3 regions of the Blautia acetigignens genome follow, and region 1 is predicted to be linked to each of the others. Evidence: riboswitches for the same ligand, from Rfam matches in the RefSeq annotation. Region 1 holds a riboswitch; each other region holds the start of a gene.
What was found. A riboswitch is a leader RNA that binds a small molecule or an ion and turns the genes downstream of it on or off. The one in region 1 is predicted to bind cyclic di-GMP.
Positions count from the first base shown of each region.

Region 1 (6,583 bases):
GCATTTATGTAGGATACAAGTACTATGAAACAGCTGCACAGGAAGGTGCGATTGATTACGATAAGACTGTACAGTATCCATTTGGATATGGTCTGAGTTACACGGAATTTGAACAGAAAATGGGTGAACTGGAGGAAAAAGACGGACAGATTTCTGTAGATGTAGAAGTAACCAACACCGGAGATGTTGCCGGAAAAGATGTAGTAGAAGTGTATTATAAACCGCCATATACAAATGGCGGAATTGAGAAAGCATCTGCAAATCTGATCGAGTTTGCAAAAACAGATCTGCTTCAGCCGGGAGAATCTCAGATTGTTACAGCTACATTCAGTATAGAAGATATGGCCTCTTATGATGAGAATACTGCAAAAGCATATGTTCTTGAAAAAGGCGATTATATGATTTCTATCAACAGCGATTCACATACTGTGCTGGATCAGAAAACTTATACTGCAGATAAAGATGTAGTATATAAGGGAGAAAATAAAAGAGCATCAGATGATACTGCAGCAACAAATGTATTTGAAGATGCAAAAGGCGATGTGACATATTTATCACGAGCAGATCATTTTGCAAATTATGAAGAGGCTACAGCAGCACCGGCATCTGCAGAGCTGGGTGAGCCATATGTTTCTGAATATCATCTGAACAGCAACTTTGATAAGACTACATACCTCAATGATGAGGATGTAATGCCGACAACGGGAGCAGATAATGGACTTACATTAGCTGATATGCGTGATGCTGATTATGACGATCCTCGTTGGGAAAAACTTCTGGATCAGCTTACTGTTGACGAAATGACAAATATGATTGCAATGGCTGGTTATCAGACAGCAGCCATGGATTCTGTGGGAAAAGTGGCTACACTTGATTTCGATGGACCAGCAGCAATTAATAACAACTTTACAGGAGTTGGTTCTATTGGATTTCCAATTGAAGTTGTGGTTGCTTCCACATGGAATAAGGAACTTGCACAGGCCTGGGGTGAATACATGGGCAAGATCAGTCAGGAAATGGGTGCAGAGGGCTGGTATGCACCAGGTATGAATACTCATAGAACTGCATTTGGAGCAAGAAACTATGAATACTTTTCAGAAGATGGAGTTCTTGCAGGAAATATGGGAGCAAAAGCAGTAGAAGGAGCAAGAAAATATGGAGTTTATTCTTATATCAAACATTTTGCTCTGTATGAGGGAAATGCAAAGATGGTAAGTGTCTGGTCAAATGAGCAGGCAATCCGGGAAATCTATCTGAAACCATTTGAAATTTCTGTAAAACAGGGTGGCGCAAATGCGGTTATGGTTTCCTGGAGCTTCCTTGGAGATAAATGGACTGGAGAAAGCAGTAACCTTATGAATACAGTTCTCAGAGATGAATGGGGATTCAGGGGAATGGCGCTTACAGACTTCTTCCGAAACAATGGTCATGGATTTATGAATGCAGATGCAGCTTTGGCGAATGGAGTAGATGCAATGTTGTCCACATTCAACGGAGAAGAGAACAATGTAGCCAATCCGGAGCATCCAACATCTGTACTTCAGATGAGGAATGCCTGCAAAAATGTCATGTATACAGTTGTAAGCAGCTGGGCTTATGATGGAGAACATGAAGAAACAGGTATGGAAAACTGGAAAAAAGCAGGAATTGGTATCGACATTGTAATAGCACTTTTCATGGCAGGAATGGAAGTACTGGTAATCAGAGGATATAAGAAAAGAAAGAATGCTGAATAAGGATGAAAGTGGGATGGAATCAAAGCTTCGGTTACCTATACAGGTGACAGAGACGGAGCTGAGGTTGTTCAGACGTATGTAAGAAAAGTAGAAGAACAGTTCGAGTATATGTATCGGCTGTTCTTTTTTTATTTTCGAACGTTAAAACGGTAATGTTTATCTTGTGTATAGTAGAACATTAGAGTATAATAAAACCAGTTTTTTGCATAAGTTTAAAAGCCATAATAAGGAAATCGGCAAACCAGATGAAAATCTGGGACGCAAAGCTACAGGGCCTGTAAAATGGCAGCCAGTTGCATGAAATGAGATGCACTGTCTGTTTGACAGTGCTTTTTTTGCGGAATGACTTATCAACAGAAGATGAAAGGAAAATTATGAAATTGAAAAAAATATTTGGTGTATCTGTTGTAACTGTGCTGTTATGTCTTACGGGCTGTACGAATAAAAAAGCTTATTTATGAAGAACGGCTGAATCAGATGGATGAAGTGACCCATCAGATGTTTTTAAATCTGGAAGATGTTATGGGCACAAAATGGGATTATGTCCAGGTACAATTCATGTGCTTTATCATTCTGTTTGCAGTTGTTGCGGCAGTTTGTGTAATTACAGCTATCGTAACAGTGCTTAGAAAAAAACAGAGTGAAGCAATTGAAGTTGAAAGAGAAAATAACACAAAACTGGAAACAATCAATAAGACGATTCCAATCATTGCCATGACTGCCAATGCATTTTCGGAGGATATCCAGTATTCCTTTGCGGCTGGTATGAACGTACATATTTCAAAACCGGTTGAGATGAAGGTACTGGAAAAGACAATCAGAAGCATAAAATTCGTGGGGGTATCGAACCGCAGGTCACTGAACAGTGACAAATGAAAAGTAACCAGACATAAAAAAATCGAAAAGGATAGTTAGGAATAGATAGAAAATGAAAGGAAAAAGAGTGATTGCAGGCATTCTGCTTGCGGGAATTTTAGCAGTCACCCTGGCAGGGTGTAAAAACACAGATAACACGAAAGAAGAAAACGAAAAGCCTATTATTACCCTCGGCAGCGACAACTATCCACCATATAATTATCTGAATGAGGATGGTGTACCGACGGGAATTGATGTAGAACTGGCTACAGAAGCTTTCAAAAGAATGGGATATCAGGTGGAGGTTGTCCAGATCAACTGGGAGAAGAAAAAAGAAATGGTGGAAAGCGGAGAGATTGACTGTATCATGGGCTGCTTTTCCATGGAAGGGCGTCTTGATGATTACCGCTGGGCGGGACCATATATAGCAAGCCGTCAGGTGGTTGCGGTAAATGAGAATAGTGATATCTATACACTGAGTGACCTGGAGGGAAAGAACCTGGCTGTTCAGTCCACAACCAAACCGGAAGGCATCTTTCTGAACCGGACGGATGAGAGAATCCCAAAGCTGGGCAATCTGATCAGCCTGGGACACAGGGAGCTGATCTATACGTTTCTGGGAAAAGGATATGTAGATGCAGTCGCCGCACATGAGGAATCTATTGTTCAGTATATGAAAGATTATGATGCAAGCTTCCGTATTCTGGAAGAGCCTTTGATGATCACTGGAATAGGTGTTGCTTTTGCAAAAGATGATGACAGAGGAATCTGTGAACAGATGAGCCAGACACTGGAAGAAATGCGTCAGGATGGCACATCCTTGAAAATTATTGAAAAATATCTGGATGATCCCCAGAAGTATCTGGAGGTGGATGATCTTGGATATTAAGAAAAAAGAAAAACGAATCCAGCTGCTCGGCGGTCTGATTGGAATCTGTGTGGCTGTAGCCTCTCTGTTTTATTTCTTTCACGCAGAAAAAGAGGAAGCAGAGAAAAGAATGGTGGAGATTGTAAACTATGTGAAAGTGCAGTGCTCCACCTACACCCATTATAATGAATCTTCAGAATCCAAAAGTCTTCTCCGTGCCATTGAAAGTGCCAGACAGATGAGTACAAATATCGACATGGAAACAGAAAATGATGGTCAGCTAAGTCAGGAGTTCCTGAAAGAAAATCTGCAGACTCTCTGGGTGGATGGTATCATTGTACTGGATACAGAGGGAAAGATAGACTGTGAATACAGCACGGATGAATCTCTGGCCAATGAAATTACGGCATATCTGCAAAAAGATATTATTATGGATTTTGCCGGATATGAAGAAAGATCTTATTCAGAACGGTTTGCCAGGGAAGACGGATCCTATATTGATGTTGCAGCCTGTGCCAGAAAAGATGCACCGGGTATTGTGGCAATCTACTATTACACACCTCCTGAATTTGCCAGAAATTATACACTGACGATACAGGGACTTTTAAATGGTTATAGTATCCAGAAAGATGGAACGATTATTGTTGCAGACGAGGGGATCGTTGTTGCCAGCAATGATGAGAGCTTGCTGGGGCAGAATACGGCTGACAACGAAGTTGTTCAGGCAATGAAGAGGCATACAGATAGTCAACACATTTACCATTTGAAAAATGAAGGAATCGGATGTTACGGAATCATGCTTAAGCAGAGAGATTATTATATCTATGCGTATCTTCCGGATACAGAAGTGTTCCATAATCTTCCATTAAGTGTGATAAGCGTTATTTTTCTTTATTTTCTGATGTTTAGTATATTCTGGTTCTGGACATACAGAACCAATCTGGCACACCGGAAACAGGAACAGGAAAAAGATGAAAAATATAAAGCAGAACTTCTGATAGCAGCAAAAAAGGCAGAAGCAGCCAATGAGACAAAAACAGAGCTTCTACAGCGAATGAGTCATGATATCCGGACTCCAATCAATGGAATCTGTGGCATGGTAAATATGGCAGATCATTATGCAGATGATATAGAAAAGCAGACAGAATACAGAACAAAGGTGAAAGAGGCATCCAATCTGCTGCTGGAACTGGTAAATGATGTTCTGGACATGAGTAAGCTTGAGTCAGGTGAAATCGTTCTGGAAAAGATTCCATTTAATCTGAACAAAATTTTCATGGAAGTATTTGTTGTGATCGAGCAGATGGCAGCAGAACAGAATATCCGGATCAAATGGGAGAAGAAAGAAATCACGCACTGTGCTCTTATTGGAAGTCCGGGATATGTGAAACGTGTGATGATGAATATTCTGTCCAATGCGGTGAAATATAACAGAGAAAACGGACATATCTATATCAGCTGCATTGAAATTCCATCCGAACAGCCAGAAATGACGACAATGGAATTTGTCTGCCAGGATACAGGAATCGGAATGACTGAGGAGTTCCAGAAATGTGTGTTTGAACCATTTGCACAGGAACATACGGGAAGCCGCACAAAGTTTGCCGGAACCGGACTGGGAATGGCCATTTCAAGGAAGCTGGTCGAGAAAATGGATGGAACCATTACTTTTGAAAGTGAAAAAGGCGTAGGGACGACATTTGTGATCCGGGTTCCATTTAAAATAGATCTGGATGCGGATAAACATGAAGAACAGACGGATGCATCAGAAAAATCTATAAAGGGGTTGAATATTCTTCTGGCAGAAGATAATGAGCTGAATATGGAAATCGCCGAATTTATGCTTCAGAATGAAGGCGCTCACGTGTCAAAAGCATGGAATGGACAGGAAGCGATCGAAGTATTCAAAAAAAGTGAGCCTGGTGAATTTGATGTCATTCTTATGGACATTATGATGCCGATCATGAATGGTTATGAAGCTACAAAAATAATCAGGTCTCTGGACAGAGAGGATGCAAAGGTAATACCGATCATTGCAATGACAGCAAATGCGTTCACGGAGGACAGAATAAGAGCAAAAGAAGCAGGAATGGATGAACATGTTGCTAAGCCTGTTGATGTGGAATTACTGGTAAAAGTAATTCATAAATTGGTGAAATAATTGATAGGGTAATGTTAAATAAGCGGTGCACACACACTGAAAGGTGTGTGTCAGAATCTTTTCTTATATTTTTTATAGTGAAAGATTGCTTGAAGTGCGGTAAGGAATATGGTATCATAATAGAACGTATATTCGATTAAAGCAAGGCGGTGAATAAGATTGACGAATACTGGCAAAATACAGGCAATCCGGTCTGTCCTTTTATTGAATGATCCGGATAAAAGCCAGTATATTAAACTTCTGGAAGATCTGGGAGATTTGCTGCGGGGCAGGTTCTTCCGGTTCTGGTGCGGATGAAGGATGTTTCTGGTCCGTTTTACAGATACGGGCGGCGGAATACAGGTGAAGGCTCACAGGCTGTTTGCAACGAGGGAAGAAGCTGAAAAGAGTATTGAGAAGGCATCAGAGACAAAGAAGGTGCGTGGGAATCCGTATGACCGATGGTATTGAACGGATGGTAAAGTAAATAAATGCATCAGGGGAAACCTGTTGTTGTCTGTGGAGAGATCTGCAGATGGCAGCAGGTTTATTTTTTTGTGTGAAAGGACAAGGAAGTAGATACTCGAGTGTTCCAAGGAATCCGTTTTCTTTTGGAAGAGAATAGTTATTACCTAATTGGGCAATCAGGTGAGCTACTGTGGTGTAAAACTGTGTTTCTTCCTTTTTGACATTAAGGCTAAAATCTCCTGTGGGTTTGTTAATTGACGTCCGGGAAGTGTCTGCTTTGGTGTGCGGTCATGATCAGCTTCGTCAATTGCTGCAACAAAACGTTTTACGCTATTGGGATTGGATACGACAAAATTATGAGTAATACTTGAAGTAGCCATGTTAACCGATATGCTCTGTATCTGTTTTCATTATGATAGGTATTTGAATTTGGAAAAGAAATTCCATACAGGCATTGTTGATTCAATCAGAAAGGAAAACAAACTCATGAAATCAGTAATTTCCATTGGAAATCAG
Region 1 covers NZ_JAOQJM010000002.1:201,504-208,086, reverse strand. The annotation lists gene OCV70_RS03800 (glycoside hydrolase family 3 N-terminal domain-containing protein) at 1-1,736, shown strand, start outside; cyclic di-GMP riboswitch class I at 1,962-2,037, shown strand; gene OCV70_RS20065 (response regulator) at 2,214-2,612, shown strand; gene OCV70_RS03790 (substrate-binding periplasmic protein) at 2,665-3,480, shown strand; gene OCV70_RS03785 (ATP-binding protein) at 3,464-5,620, shown strand.

Region 2 (6,583 bases), on a different contig from region 1:
CTCCGCCAAGAATGCTGATCGCATTCCTTGAGAATAACCTGAATGCAGATGGAAGCGTAAATATTCCAGTTGCACTTCAGCCATACATGGGCGGAATGACAAAAATCGAGAAAAAGTCCAATAAATAAGACTTAATTTGACAAGAAACAACAAAGTCCGTAAAACAGAACTTTAAACTGAATTTCTGCTTTGCGGACGAAAAATAAAACAGTCACAAACGGCAGAAGAGAACATATCATATCGTACAAAAACATTATGAAATAAGAAGCCTAAATCATAGAATAGGGAGGTGATAGTGTGCACAGTTATTTAAGAGCTGTTGGCTTTTCGAAAGTGAAGTCACGCAAGGAAATGCAGGAAATTATCCGGGATGTGATGAGTACTTACGATGAAAAAATTGCGGTAGAAAATCATCCAGACGGAGTTTTTGTGGAATATTCCAAGAATTATGGCTGCGACTGCGGAATTACAGTCTGTGGGCAGTATGACGAGGAAAATGAGTTTCACGTGGAATATACATTTCCATTTTTTCGCGGCACAGGAATCACGACCCAGGAGCATGTAGTTGTGGAAAGACATTCTGAGAAAGAGTCCTATGCAGGTGCATGCGATGATTTGCGTCTTGGTGTGACTTTGATCTTTTATCTGCAGAATCCGGCAGAATATATGCTGGAGAAATATAAGGGAAATTTACGTGAGGGACAGCCGCTGACCATTACCGGACTTGCAAGAGAAGGAAAGATTCTTTTCCCGGTGCAGAAGGATAAGGAAGCTGTGAAAGTAGAGCGGGAGCTGACAAAGAACCGCAATAACCTGATCGCAGCAGCCAGAAACGGTGATGAGGAGGCCATGGAAGACCTTACCATGGAAGATATGGACACGTATTCCATGATTTCCGAGCGTATTGTGACAGATGATGTATTTACCATTGTAGATTCTTATTTTATGCCTCATGGAATCGAGTGTGACCAGTACAGTATTATGGGAGAAATCCTGGAATATGTCACATTCAAAAATATTCTCACAGGCGAAGAATTATGCCAGATGACAATTGAGTGCAATGATATTCAGTTTGATGTCTGCATAAACAAAGCCGATCTTCTTGGAGAACCGGAAGTTGGCCGGCGTTTCAAGGGATTGATCTGGCTGCAGGGACAGCTGCATTTTTAAGTAAGAACACCGCATGGGAAAGAAAAATAATTAAGATTTTCAGCAGAAGCCGACAGGGAACAAAAAACTCTGTCGGCTTTGTTTTAGATTGACAGCGGATTTGGGCGGGGTATATAATTGTAAAAAAGAGCAGTAAACTATCTGGAGATTTTATGAAAGTACAAATGTTTGAAAGTAAATCACCTTTTAAAGGACAACAAATAAAGCTAGGCCTGGCTGCTGTATTGGGATCTGCCGCGTTTCTGCTGGGAGGCTGTTCCCAGAACTTGGGGATAAATTCAGGAACAGATCAGGCTCAGGCGGAAGAAGAATCAGCAGTGGTGGATTATACCTGTATTTCCAACCCGGACAGCGAGAAAAAAATTACTGTTTATTTTATATCTGGCCGTCTGTCTGGCCATTATTGTGGCCGCGTACTTCCATCTCAGCAGAATTGCCCGGAAGTATAATACCGAACATCTGGAACTGATCACAAGCCTGTATGCGGAAAAAATGAATGATTCCATGGAATACCTGCAAAATTATGTACAGGAAGATGTGAAAATGATTCAGTCCATGGAAGGGGAGACACCGGAAAAAATTCTGGAGCGTCTGCAGAAGAATCTGAATCAGCAGGCACTGGAATCAGAGCAATCCTTTAATTCAGATCCCTATCAGTCCAGCCAGACTGGAAATATGATTATGACAGTTTTTGTCCCGGTGAAGGATTCCTCGCAGATTCACAGTCTGTATGTGTCTATTATGATAGAGAACCTCAGACAGCTGGGAGTTTATGAACTGCTTCAGGGAAAAATCAGTGTTCAGCTGTTAAATGCGAATTCACAGAATTATGTTACCTGTATCAGCAGCGGTGATGTCAATGCATCGGGAAGCTGGAAAAAAAGGATAAACAGCTTTATATGGGACTGTCCGCTATAGATTTTCTTACCGGAATCCTTAACCGCCGGGCATTTCAGAAGTCTGTGGAAGATGAAATGTATAAAAAGACGCCGGGGGTTTTCATTTTTATTGATGTGGATAATTTCAAAAGCTATAACGATACATATGGACATAATAATGGAGACTTCTGCCTGAAGCATTTTGCAGAAACCATGAAGAAGTGTTTCCCTGCGGAAAGTATTATCGGCCGATATGGCGGTGACGAGTTTGTAGTTTATTTAAAGAACCTGACGGTGGAAGAAGTGCAGAACTATATGGCAGATTTCCAGAGGATGATTTCTCACTTGACGCTTCCAACCGGCGAACAGGTGCAGCTGTCAGCCAGCGCCGGCGGAGCCGCTTTCCCAGATCAGGGCGAAGATTTCATCTCCCTGTGCCGAAACGCCGATTCCGCGTTGTATAACGTGAAACAAAATGGAAAGGCTGCGTTTAAGATGAAAGAGAAGTAAGTTAAGCAGACTTATAGATAATCGCCGAGCCACCTTGAAGCGAGTGGCCCGGCGATTATACCCATTTAATCAATTTCATAAATTTCTTTACTGAATTTATAACTTTAGAAGACAAATATGCTTTTGAGAGTTTCTTTTTGGTGTAAGACCATACAGAAGAAGTTTTGGTTTTATCTATCAGCAGTGCAGTAAAAAATCTTTCCCAGCTGACAAAGTCCTTGCTTTCTATATAGTCTTCCGGTTTTTGCAAAATATTTTGCACATTTATATTTGGTATAATATTGCATGAGAGCAACAGCCATTCAAAAGATTCCGGCGCATATAGCGCCGCATTTTCGATGTTATTTAAATATACATTTAGCTCACGCATTTCAGAACCAAAAGCAGCTCCATCAGCTATAATAAGTTTTGTTCCTTTTATATCTCGATTTTCTTCCAGCTTTTGAATGATATTTGATTTTCCATCTGCTGAAATACAAGTAATCTTTTGAGCTTTTGCTAATTCAGAAAAAAATTGGTAACCGGAATTGGAATCTTCTGTAATTATCATTTGCGGAACTATGGTAGTTTCTGCGGAAATTTCACCGTATAAATGATACAGTTCGTTATAAGTCTGTCTGGTATTATGGAATTTGCCGGATTCACGAAAACCGTATATTTCATTAATGCTGTAGGGAAGCGTTGGAAGCTTTTCGCGGGTTGCAATTACGAAATAGTTATCAGAACCTTGTACCAGTTCTGCAAATTTTTTTGACTTTAGAAAACGATTTCCCTCATCAATAAATATGATGCTATCTGAAATTTCTTTTAATTCTCTTTCCCAGTCTTCACTATCAATTGTACGGCATGCACGGTCACAAGAGAGTTGTACTCCGCTGTCAGCACCGTATCTTCTGTAATCATGAATGAGATCAATTAATACGGTTTTTCCTGAACCACTGTCTCCTGTAAGAATTGTGATATTTCGTTTTATAATAAAATCATATTTTACTTTTCGTGATTCAACAATTATTCTATGAGAACCTTTCATGCTTATCACTCCGGTTTCATTTCATTTAGATATTTACTGGCTATTGGAAGCAGTTCACGCATGGAATGGACAAGTTCGCCTCCGTTTTTTACTTTTATTTCAAAGGCAGTATTTTTTCCAAAGTCCATCATATGCCTGAGATTAATTGTTATGTCCTTGATCTTTCCAATTTCTAACAGCCATTTTGCGCAATTATCACCACATGCAGATGCATTAAAAATTTTGTCTGGCTCATTTAGAATCAATAACAAAGTCTTGACTCCGCCAGATAATCTTTCTGGTGGGATTTGTCCCAGAACAGGACTGCTAATACATTCACTGCTTAAAATATTTGAGTGATCAATATCTTCAACCATTTTTCTGGCAAGTTCTGTTTCAAACCATTCCGGATCATAAGTATTTTTAAAATAAACATTCGTATTGTAAATACTTTGCGGTTCGTCTCCGTATATGATTGTCAGCATATAATGCCTCCGATGCAGATATAAATTTTGAGCTGTCAGTCTGGGAAAAACAAAAAGCGAGTGAAATTCCAACACCTCCGTTGGAGTTTCACCCGCTTTCCTAGATAAGCGTCCCGTGCGGGAATCGAACCCACAGCTAGCGCTTAGGAGGCGCTTGTTTTATCCGTTAAACTAACAGGACAAATCTGTAGGTACAATTGTACTATATTTAGAAACAAATTACAAGGTTTTTCTTTCGTGAGGAAATGGCAAAACGGATAAAAATAAATTAGGAAACCTGTTGAAAAACAATTGCAATTCAGAGAGAGATTGTATACAATGTTCTAAACAAATTTATAAATGGGCAAAGCAGTCGAAAGGCTGTGACGCAAAACTATAGGGCCTGTAAAATGGCAGCCAGCTGCAGAATAATCGGGATAGGAACACATACTATGGCGAATGCTGCAGTATGTGTTTTTTTATATAGATGGAGTAGAGTGAAAATGAAGAAACAGTTATATAAAGAGGAACTTTTGTATTCCGTTGAGGAACTGTAGCTTAGTGAGGAAGCTTATTCTGCAATACAATCAACAATTTACCACAATCACGCCGTTGGTTTTATTGCAGGATATTATGATGAAAATTTGACGATTGCTTATATCAGTGAATTTTTCCTGCATAATCTTGGGTACAGCTATGAGGAATTTATGAACAGAACCTCTGGATCACTGAAAAATGTGGTTTATGGAAAAAACTGTGCTTATATTGAAAATGATCGGTTTCGATATATCAGCGGTAAAGGCGAAATGCAGATGCAGGAGAATCTTAAGCTTATCAGCCAGGGGATCAAATTGTGGCAGCTATGGCGTCTAAGTTTAAGACGGTTTCCAGTGAGCTTACCCTGGAAGAGGCCTTTTCCCCGGAAAATATCAGGAGCAGGCTGAAAAAGCCGGAGGATATTTTCCGGTTCGAGTACTGCACAATGAATGAGAAGCAGTTTAAATCCATAGCAATTTCTCCGCTGGCATGGACTGAAGGGGAGAACAGGCAGGCGGCAGCAATCCGTTCGCTCCACAAACAGGACGGAAAAACTATCCCCATTGTAGCCATGACTGCCAATGCCTTTGCAGAAGACATTTTGCTTGCCAAAAATGCAGGAATGAACGAACACATCTCCAAACCACTGGACATGACACGGCTCAGGGATGTGCTGAGACGGTGGCTGTAGAGACGTATTTTCTCGAAAAGAAAATCAGAAGTCAGGCAAAATGTAATGGCGCGAATCCATTTAAACTAATATAATCAAATTACCTGAAAAACAGAGGACTGCGATGATGAAGCAGTCAAGTAAAAAATGGAGGGGGAAGTTTTTATGATTACAGATTATGCGGACAAGCTGCATCTTTATGGAGATTTGCAGGAGTATGCAGACATGGTTCTGGCATTTATTGAGAAGCAGAAGAAGGAAAATCTTCCGGCGGGCAGATATGATCTGGAAAATGGTGTGTTTGCCTCTGTGCAGAGTTATACTACAAGACCGTTAGAGGGCTCACAGATGGAATCCCACAAGAAATATTGTGATTTACAGTATCTAATAGAGGGAAAAGAGAAAATCTACTGGGCTTCTTTGCGGAATCTTACAGTGGAGAATGACATGACACCGGAGAGTGATTCTATTCTTTATGTGGCTGGTCCATGGCAGGGGTATACGGTACTGGAGCCGGGAATGTTCGGCTTCTATGCACCGGATGACGGACACATGCCAGGAGTTGCAGCAGACGAGCCGGCACCTGCGAAGAAAATTGTGTTTAAGATTCCAGTGAAATAAGCTGTTTGTGACGGAAGGGAAATACAATATAATTTCTTATTGAAAAAACAGGAACCATATAATATGCTGCTTATAAGTATCATGCTTGTAAGTAGCATTTTTATAATGACATATTATTTGAGGAGTTGTACAAAAGAGGGGGCATAAATCGTGAAAAATCCATTGCATTATCAGATTTCAGAATATGACTGCGGACCCACATCCATGTTGAATGCGATTATTTATCTGTTTGACAGGGATGAGATCCCGCCGGAGGTGATCCGAAATACCATGCTTTACTGTCTGGACTGCTACAGCAAAGAAGGCATTCCGGGAAAAAGAGGTACATCCAGGGCGGCCATGATGTTTCTTTCCAATTGGCTGAATGAGTTTGGGAACCTTGGGATGATGACGGTAAGCAGTGAATATTTGTCGGGATCTGAGGTGTACATAGGTCCGGGGAGTAGGATTAACCAGGCACTGAGTCATGGCGGGGCAGCCGTGGTAAGACTGTTTCTGGATGAACCCCATTATGTGCTCCTTACCGGAGTGAAGGACGGCAGTATTTTGCTGTTTGATCCTTATTATTGGGATGAGCCTTACGAGGAAAAAGATATCCTCATTGATCTGGAACATCCAAGAGCATACAACCGGGAAGTGCCTTTCCGGTATTTCAACCGTGAAGAAGACGTCCTGTATGCCCTTGGAAAAGTAAATGCCCGGGAGGCTGTGCTGGTTTATAATG
Region 2 covers NZ_JAOQJM010000009.1:91,711-98,293, reverse strand. The annotation lists gene serS (serine--tRNA ligase) at 1-128, shown strand, start outside; gene OCV70_RS12045 (DUF3881 family protein) at 298-1,170, shown strand; gene OCV70_RS12040 (hypothetical protein) at 1,323-1,619, shown strand; gene OCV70_RS12035 (hypothetical protein) at 1,663-2,088, shown strand; gene OCV70_RS12030 (GGDEF domain-containing protein) at 2,070-2,558, shown strand; gene OCV70_RS12025 (P-loop NTPase family protein) at 2,614-3,588, opposite strand; gene OCV70_RS12020 (DUF4869 domain-containing protein) at 3,594-4,052, opposite strand; tRNA gene OCV70_RS12015 (tRNA-Arg) at 4,162-4,233, opposite strand; cyclic di-GMP riboswitch class I at 4,385-4,460, shown strand; gene OCV70_RS12010 (response regulator) at 4,885-5,259, shown strand; gene OCV70_RS12005 (NanQ anomerase/TabA/YiaL family protein) at 5,404-5,859, shown strand; gene OCV70_RS12000 (hypothetical protein) at 6,010-6,583, shown strand, end outside.
Region 2: it holds a riboswitch for cyclic di-GMP, as region 1 does, so the genes downstream of both, OCV70_RS12010 (response regulator) here and OCV70_RS20065 (response regulator) in region 1, are expected to answer to the same signal.

Region 3 (6,583 bases), on a different contig from region 1:
AAACATCAAATTCTTTAGATAAGAGCTTAAGTGTATCAGTATTGGGAACGGTATCACCATTTTCCCAGCGTGATACTGCCTGCCTTGTAACCATAATTTTATCTGCCAGCTCGTCCTGTGACATTCCTCTTTCTGTTCTAAGTTTAAGAATTATCTTTTTTGTTTCCATAGTCGTCACCTCCGTTGTCTTTATCATATCGATAAATCCGCAGTCTGAAAAGCAACCTGTTGTTGCCATAAGCTATCTACATGATTTAGTTATCTCGCTTTGGTCATGACTCTTTTACAATAGGAATTTGTCTTACCAATCACAGAATCCAGCCATGTACAATACTGGTGCATCATTGGTTGGAAAAATATCCCCACAAAATGTTTATACTGGATTCGTTGATCTATAGCATACTTTTAATCTCCCTGATTACACTTTCCCCCGTCAATGGTTTTGCAATATGCTTATTTATTCCTGCCTTTTTGCTGCGCTCCACATCATCCTGAAAAGCATTTGCAGACATGGCTACAATAGGGATCAGTTTTGCATCAGGACGATCCATCGCCCGAATCTGTCTTGCTGCTTCCAGGCCATCCATAACCGGCATCATGATATCCATTAATATCAAATTATATTCTCCTGGCTTTGCCCGGGCAAAAATATCCACTGCCTCTTTTCCATTCCATGCACAGCGAACCAGCATGTTCTCATTTTCCAATATAAATTGTGCAATTTCCATATTCAATTCATTATCTTCAACAAGAAGTGCTCTTTTTCCTTTCAGTGAAACATTCTCAACGGATGATTCTGGCATTTTTGATTCTCTGTCTGAGGAAATCTGGAACGGCAATGTAATCACAAATGAAGTTCCTTCATCCACTTTACTGGTAAAACAAATCTGCCCTCCCATCAGTTTTACTAACTGGCTGACAATAGTCATTCCCAGACCAGTTCCCATATTTGCTTTCTGTTCCAGTCTGTTTTCCTGTGTAAAAGGTTCAAACAAATGCTCCTGAAACTCTTCACTCATCCCAATTCCATTATCTGTACAGGTAAATTCGAATACTGCGGTCCGGTCATCAGAACTGATTTCCTGGCAGCCAACAATAATCTTGCCACCCACATGATTATAATTTACTGCATTACTTCCTATATTCTGCAGGATCTGCTGAAGATGAAGAGGACTTCCAACCAATTGATTATGTATGATATTGACAGCTCCCAGGTTCAGTGAAATTCCCTTTTCATGTCCCTGCATCTCAACAATACCGGTCGATTCTCCCAGCACCTTGCGTAAATCGAAAGTTTTTTCTTCCAGCTGCAATGTTCCAGATTCCATTTTATTCATATCCAGGATATCATTCACAAGATTCAGAAGAAATCCAGATGCTGTCAGGACTTTATCTCTGCACTCCTGCTGTTTTTGCAGATCTTCCGGAAAATGGTTTGCAATCTGCGTAATTCCACGGATTCCATTGATTGGAGTCCGGATATCATGACTCATTCGTCTGAGAAAATCAGTTTTTGAAATATTCGCTTTTTCCGCTTCCTGGGCAATTCTTTTCAACTGTTCCTGATATTCGAACTCTTGCTTTTTTTCTTCCGTAATGTCACGTGCTACATAAAGCACCTCCGTAACAGTTCCGTTTGCATCACGCTGCTTCACAATGAATCGTCCCATATGCCAGTGCCCGTCTGCAGCAAGATATTCTCTCGCAATCGTCTCTTCCTGCTGCAGCCTGGCTGCCAGCGTTGTAACCTCAAAGAACTCCCGCATGGTTTTTTGATCCTCTCTGGAAACAACACTTTTCCGTGCGGTACGAAATGCTTCTGAAGCACATCCGTGACTGCCTGTCAACCGATGCATCACCTCGCCCCCGACAACTTCTTCAAAACTGTCTGTTCGTAGGTTCATAGAATAAATCGTCCAGTAAATCTTTGAAATTGCGGATATGACTGCATTGCTTTCCTGTGCTTCTTTCAGTGATTTTTTCAGAGTAACATTTTCAGAAATATCAAGGAATGTGGTTAGTATTGTTTTTTTCCCGTCTGATGTATAAAAAATTTCCGTCTTCGCAATCGCCGGTGTCAGATGTCCCTTTCCGTCAGGGATTACACATTCATAAGAAACAGCTCCGTCATGGTACCGCATATCCATCAGTTTCTCAATTACATTCTGATTTAAATAGGACACAGCCCCTATGAGCCTGCCCAGATTTTCCTGTGCTTCCCCAACTGTCTCCACTCCATAGATGCGCATAGCTTCTGCATTCATATGGACAAGCTCATGCTCTGGCAAGGTATAGGACAGCACTCCAACACTTATCGTATCCAGAAGTTCTTTATAATAAGAAATCTGGTTTTTGTTTTCATCCTTTAAATGCTGGTTCTGTTGCAGCAATCGGTTCTCCAGAAGTTTTTCTTTTTCAAAATGGACAATATCTCCTGCTTCCTGATGATAGCCCACAATCCTGATCATGTTGTCTGGAGATGGGACTCTCCTTCCTGTACAGCGTATATAAATGACTCCCTTTACAGGATGCATATAACGGTAAACAGCTTCTGATTCATGGCTTTTCAGTTCTTCCATGTAATCCCAGAAGCACTCCCTCTCCTGCGGATAAATATGTTCTGCCACATACTCCATACATTTTTCCGGAGACAAATCTTCTGTAATTCCAAACAGTTCATCTGTGATTTCATCTGTATACAGTCTTGTCTTTTTTCCTTCTTCAGACTCTACTTTCCAGAATCCAGAGTTTCCTGCCTGAAAATATGCCTGTATATCCTCATCGTTCAACTTTTTCATAAACATGTCCCTCTCGAATAATATCTTTAGATATACAAATTAAAAGCACTGCCAAACAGACAGCCCCACCTCATTTCATGCAACTGGCTGCCATTTTACAGGCCCTGTAGCTTTGCGTCCCAGACTTTCATCTGGTTTGCTGATTTCCTTATTATAGCTTTTAAAATTATGCAAAAAACTGATTTTATTATACCCCCCTTACTCCACTTTACACAAGGAAAACATCACCGCCTTAATGCCAAAAAAAGCCGGAAGCCACTTTGCTACCCGTGACCTCCGACTCGTTGTGCTTATTCTAATCAGTCCTTACATCCAAATCAGATCCTCAGCCTCATGGATATCCTTCACGCTTTTTTACCAGAGTATATAAGTTCCGGCTTCGTCATCATAATAGTACCAGCCATTTCCTCTTCCGATTGGCTCTCCATTTCCGTCTGACTGCTGATATGGGATATAGGTTCCGGTTTCCGGATCCCAGGAGTACAGATCATAAGGATCTTGTACATTTTCCTCTGCCTCAGAGGTCTGGACTGTTTCATTCCACTCTACGCCGGATTCATCGATCCAGGTGTCTACGCCATCAAAGGTATATACCGTATTGGTCCGGTCCATATATCTGCCATCAGCCAGTTTATAAACTGTTGTGGTATCACCCCTCAGATTTACAAGCATGGCAGTATCTGGTCCTGGGAAGTCGGTTTGTTCTGTCTGGGACTGATAATTACAATCAGATGACTGCCCGGCATCCGGCTGTCCATCCTGGTTGTCCTGACCGCTCGTCACATCTGTTTCTGTAGGTTCCATCGCTACAGCATCCTCACGATTCTCAGGAAGCTGTACCACATCTTTGATAGTTTCAATTGCCTCAATTTTTGAGCTGCCCCATGGATACCCTTTGCCAGTATAACCAGCTGACGAAAGCAGTTCTTCAGCATTCTCTCCAAGGAGTTCCTGGTATGCATCATATACATCTGCCATCTTCTGGGAAAATTCCGCCTGTTCGTCGTTTCCTTTATCCGACAGCCACCGGACAGTCTCACTTTTGATTTCTTCCTGACTAAGGCTGGTTTCGGTTCCCCAGTCCAGAAGATTGGCTGCCATTTTTACAGTTTTTAAGGAACTGCCTGCTGTTCCAGGCTGGACATCCGTGTTGATTTCATTCAGCATATTGTCCAGTTCTGTAACGGCAGAAGAGGTAGTTGTGGTATTTTGAGAGGTTTCATTCCCAGCTATAGAAGCCTCTGTGCTTTTCGCCTCCTGCTTTGCACTGCTGTTCATTGTCATGGTGCCTGTTACATCAGATCCGTTGCAGGCACTTGCTGTAATGGCCATGGCTGTTAAAATTAATAACAATACTGACTTTTTCATAATCTTGTCTCCTCATTTTTTGTTATTTCATAACTCCAAAATTCTTTTTCTGAAACACTTTGTTCCATATGTTCTTCTTTTGCCCATGCAGGGATGTGGAAATTTCCTGTTTCCGGTTCTCTGACGTGGAAATCAATCCTGTCAAACATTTCTTTCAACTCCTTTATTATCACTTTTGATGTTTTATTTTGTAAATCTGACTGATACATACTCTTTGCTCCAATCTACTAATTTGTTCATTTTAGAGTAAAACAAAAGACCCAGTAACTGCTTCCTATAAATCAGTACAGTTCTGCCTGGATCCGGATGGTATCCAGGGTATTATAGAGGAAATGGGGATTGACCTGGCTTTTCAGGTACAGCATGGACATCTTCTGTTCTGTAAGCTCTGCGCGGATAATGTCCGGGTTCTCCAGGGTCAGGTAAAAAGTCAGGGTCATCAGCGTGATCCCCATTCCGCTGATCAGCCAGGTGTGGTGCAGCCCTTGGAGCACACAGACCATCAATTCTACGATTAGGGCTCCCTAACTATGTCTTGGAATATTACTTTTTGGTCTCTTCTTTTGCTTCCAGAATTGCCTGTTTTTTAGAAAATCATCCTTGCAAAAAAATGCACCGACTCACATATTACAGCTCCGCCAGTATCTGGCTTCCTTTCTTTTTCAACCATCTATATAAAACCAGACATAAAAGGAAAGTAATTCCTGTGAATATTCCTGTATATCCTGCAAAGCCCATTTTCCACAGGTCGGTCATTAAATAACCGGCTGCAAACAAAAGCGTATATAAAAATCCTCCAAAAAGATTAACCGCAACACAGGCACTCTGTTTTATTGGTGCCAGTTCACTGGTCCAATTTAGATTTGGCATTTTGAGACCCAGGAAAAGTCCTGACAGTGCCATCAATAATAAAAATCCCAAACCCAGTACAAAGCTTAAAAGTAGTTGTTCCCATGGACAGATTCCTGTCACTGCCATGCAAATAACACAGAACAGCATAGGGATCCCTGTCAGCCCTGCATGCAGGAGCAGTTTAGCTCTTAGTACCTGCCAGGGTGTAATGGGAAGTGACTGAATCAGCCAGAGGTTTTTCCCCTCTAATGAAACAGATGGCGCTGACATATCATTCATGGATGCCAGGGCACAAAGGGCTGCACAAAGGATCAGCATAACCGAGCCCGGCCGATCCCAAAATACCTGGTTCAAGATCATACATAAACCTTTTCCCTTTACCAGAAATGCAATACCTGCAACAGGCAGAAGAATAATTCCAAGCCCACAGTTCAGCATATAATTGGGACTGGAGGTAAAATGAAGGACTTCCCTTCCAAGCAGTGCTGTCGGAATGCTTTTGCATTTTACTGTTTTTTCCCGGTAAACCTTATGCTCCGTTTTTCCTGTGGAGGTTGCAATTTTCAAAAAGCTTTTTGACATCATAAGCCACATAACAGCGAAAAAAACCAGAACTGCCGCCATCACCACAAACAATGCTCCCAAATCACCTGTACCAGACATTCCCAGTAAATATACCGGATATGCAAAAGATTTTACCTGCATTCCATATACCGCTGCATTTGCCAGCAGTTCGCTGATCAGCCTTTGTGCCTGGAAAGAGATAAAATAATATCCACCAAAGAAAGCCAGGGAAATAATCACAGTGATAAAGCTTTTATGTTTCAGCCTCAGGCTGATCTTTGCCACAATCCAGCCAAGGGCACAGGAAAGTGTCATTACAAATATGGAAATTAGTACCAGATATAAAATACCACCTGCCACTGCTTTTACAGAGAATTCCACAGTAACCCAGTAAACAATCACTGCCGGAAGTGTTACAGCACCTGAATACATCAGCCCCATCAGGTATACACTCATCAGCCTTGAGATCATGATCACAGAAACCTGTATGGGAAGGGAAAGAAGCAGATCATTATCTTTTGAAAGATAAAGGCTGGAAAATGTATTAAATACACTTCCGAATGCTCCAAGCAGTATGGCTGTCAATCCCATGAGGGCAAAATAAAACCATTCTACCTCTGCCTCCGCCATTGGCTTACAGATCATAAGTGCCATGCCGGTAAATATTCCACCAAGCACGCCCACCATCAGCATAACAAACAATACAACATACGCAGCCGTCGCACCCTTTGAGTATGCCTTATTCTTTTTTGCGTTATAAAAATAGCTTCTGAAAATCTCTATCAACTGCTTTTTTACTAAAACCTTCAGCATTTTTCTTCCTCCAGTTCCAGGAAGACATCTTCCAGGGAATCATCACCTTTTACTTCATCCATGGTTCCGGAGCGGATCAGTTGTCCTCCCTTGATAATTGCCACTTTATCGCACAGCTTTTCTGCCACTTCCAGCACATGGGTGGAAAAAAATATGGCACTGCCTCCAGCGCAGACCTCGTGCATCAT
Region 3 covers NZ_JAOQJM010000014.1:6,277-12,859, forward strand. The annotation lists gene OCV70_RS14495 (helix-turn-helix transcriptional regulator) at 1-169, opposite strand, end outside; gene OCV70_RS14500 (ATP-binding protein) at 393-2,798, opposite strand; cyclic di-GMP riboswitch class I at 2,874-2,949, opposite strand; gene OCV70_RS14505 (hypothetical protein) at 3,153-4,166, opposite strand; gene OCV70_RS14510 (hypothetical protein) at 4,163-4,375, opposite strand; gene OCV70_RS14515 (sensor histidine kinase) at 4,448-4,669, opposite strand; gene OCV70_RS14520 (hypothetical protein) at 4,794-6,395, opposite strand; gene OCV70_RS14525 (ABC transporter ATP-binding protein) at 6,389-6,583, opposite strand, start outside.
Region 3: it holds a riboswitch for cyclic di-GMP, as region 1 does, so the genes downstream of both, OCV70_RS14500 (ATP-binding protein) here and OCV70_RS20065 (response regulator) in region 1, are expected to answer to the same signal.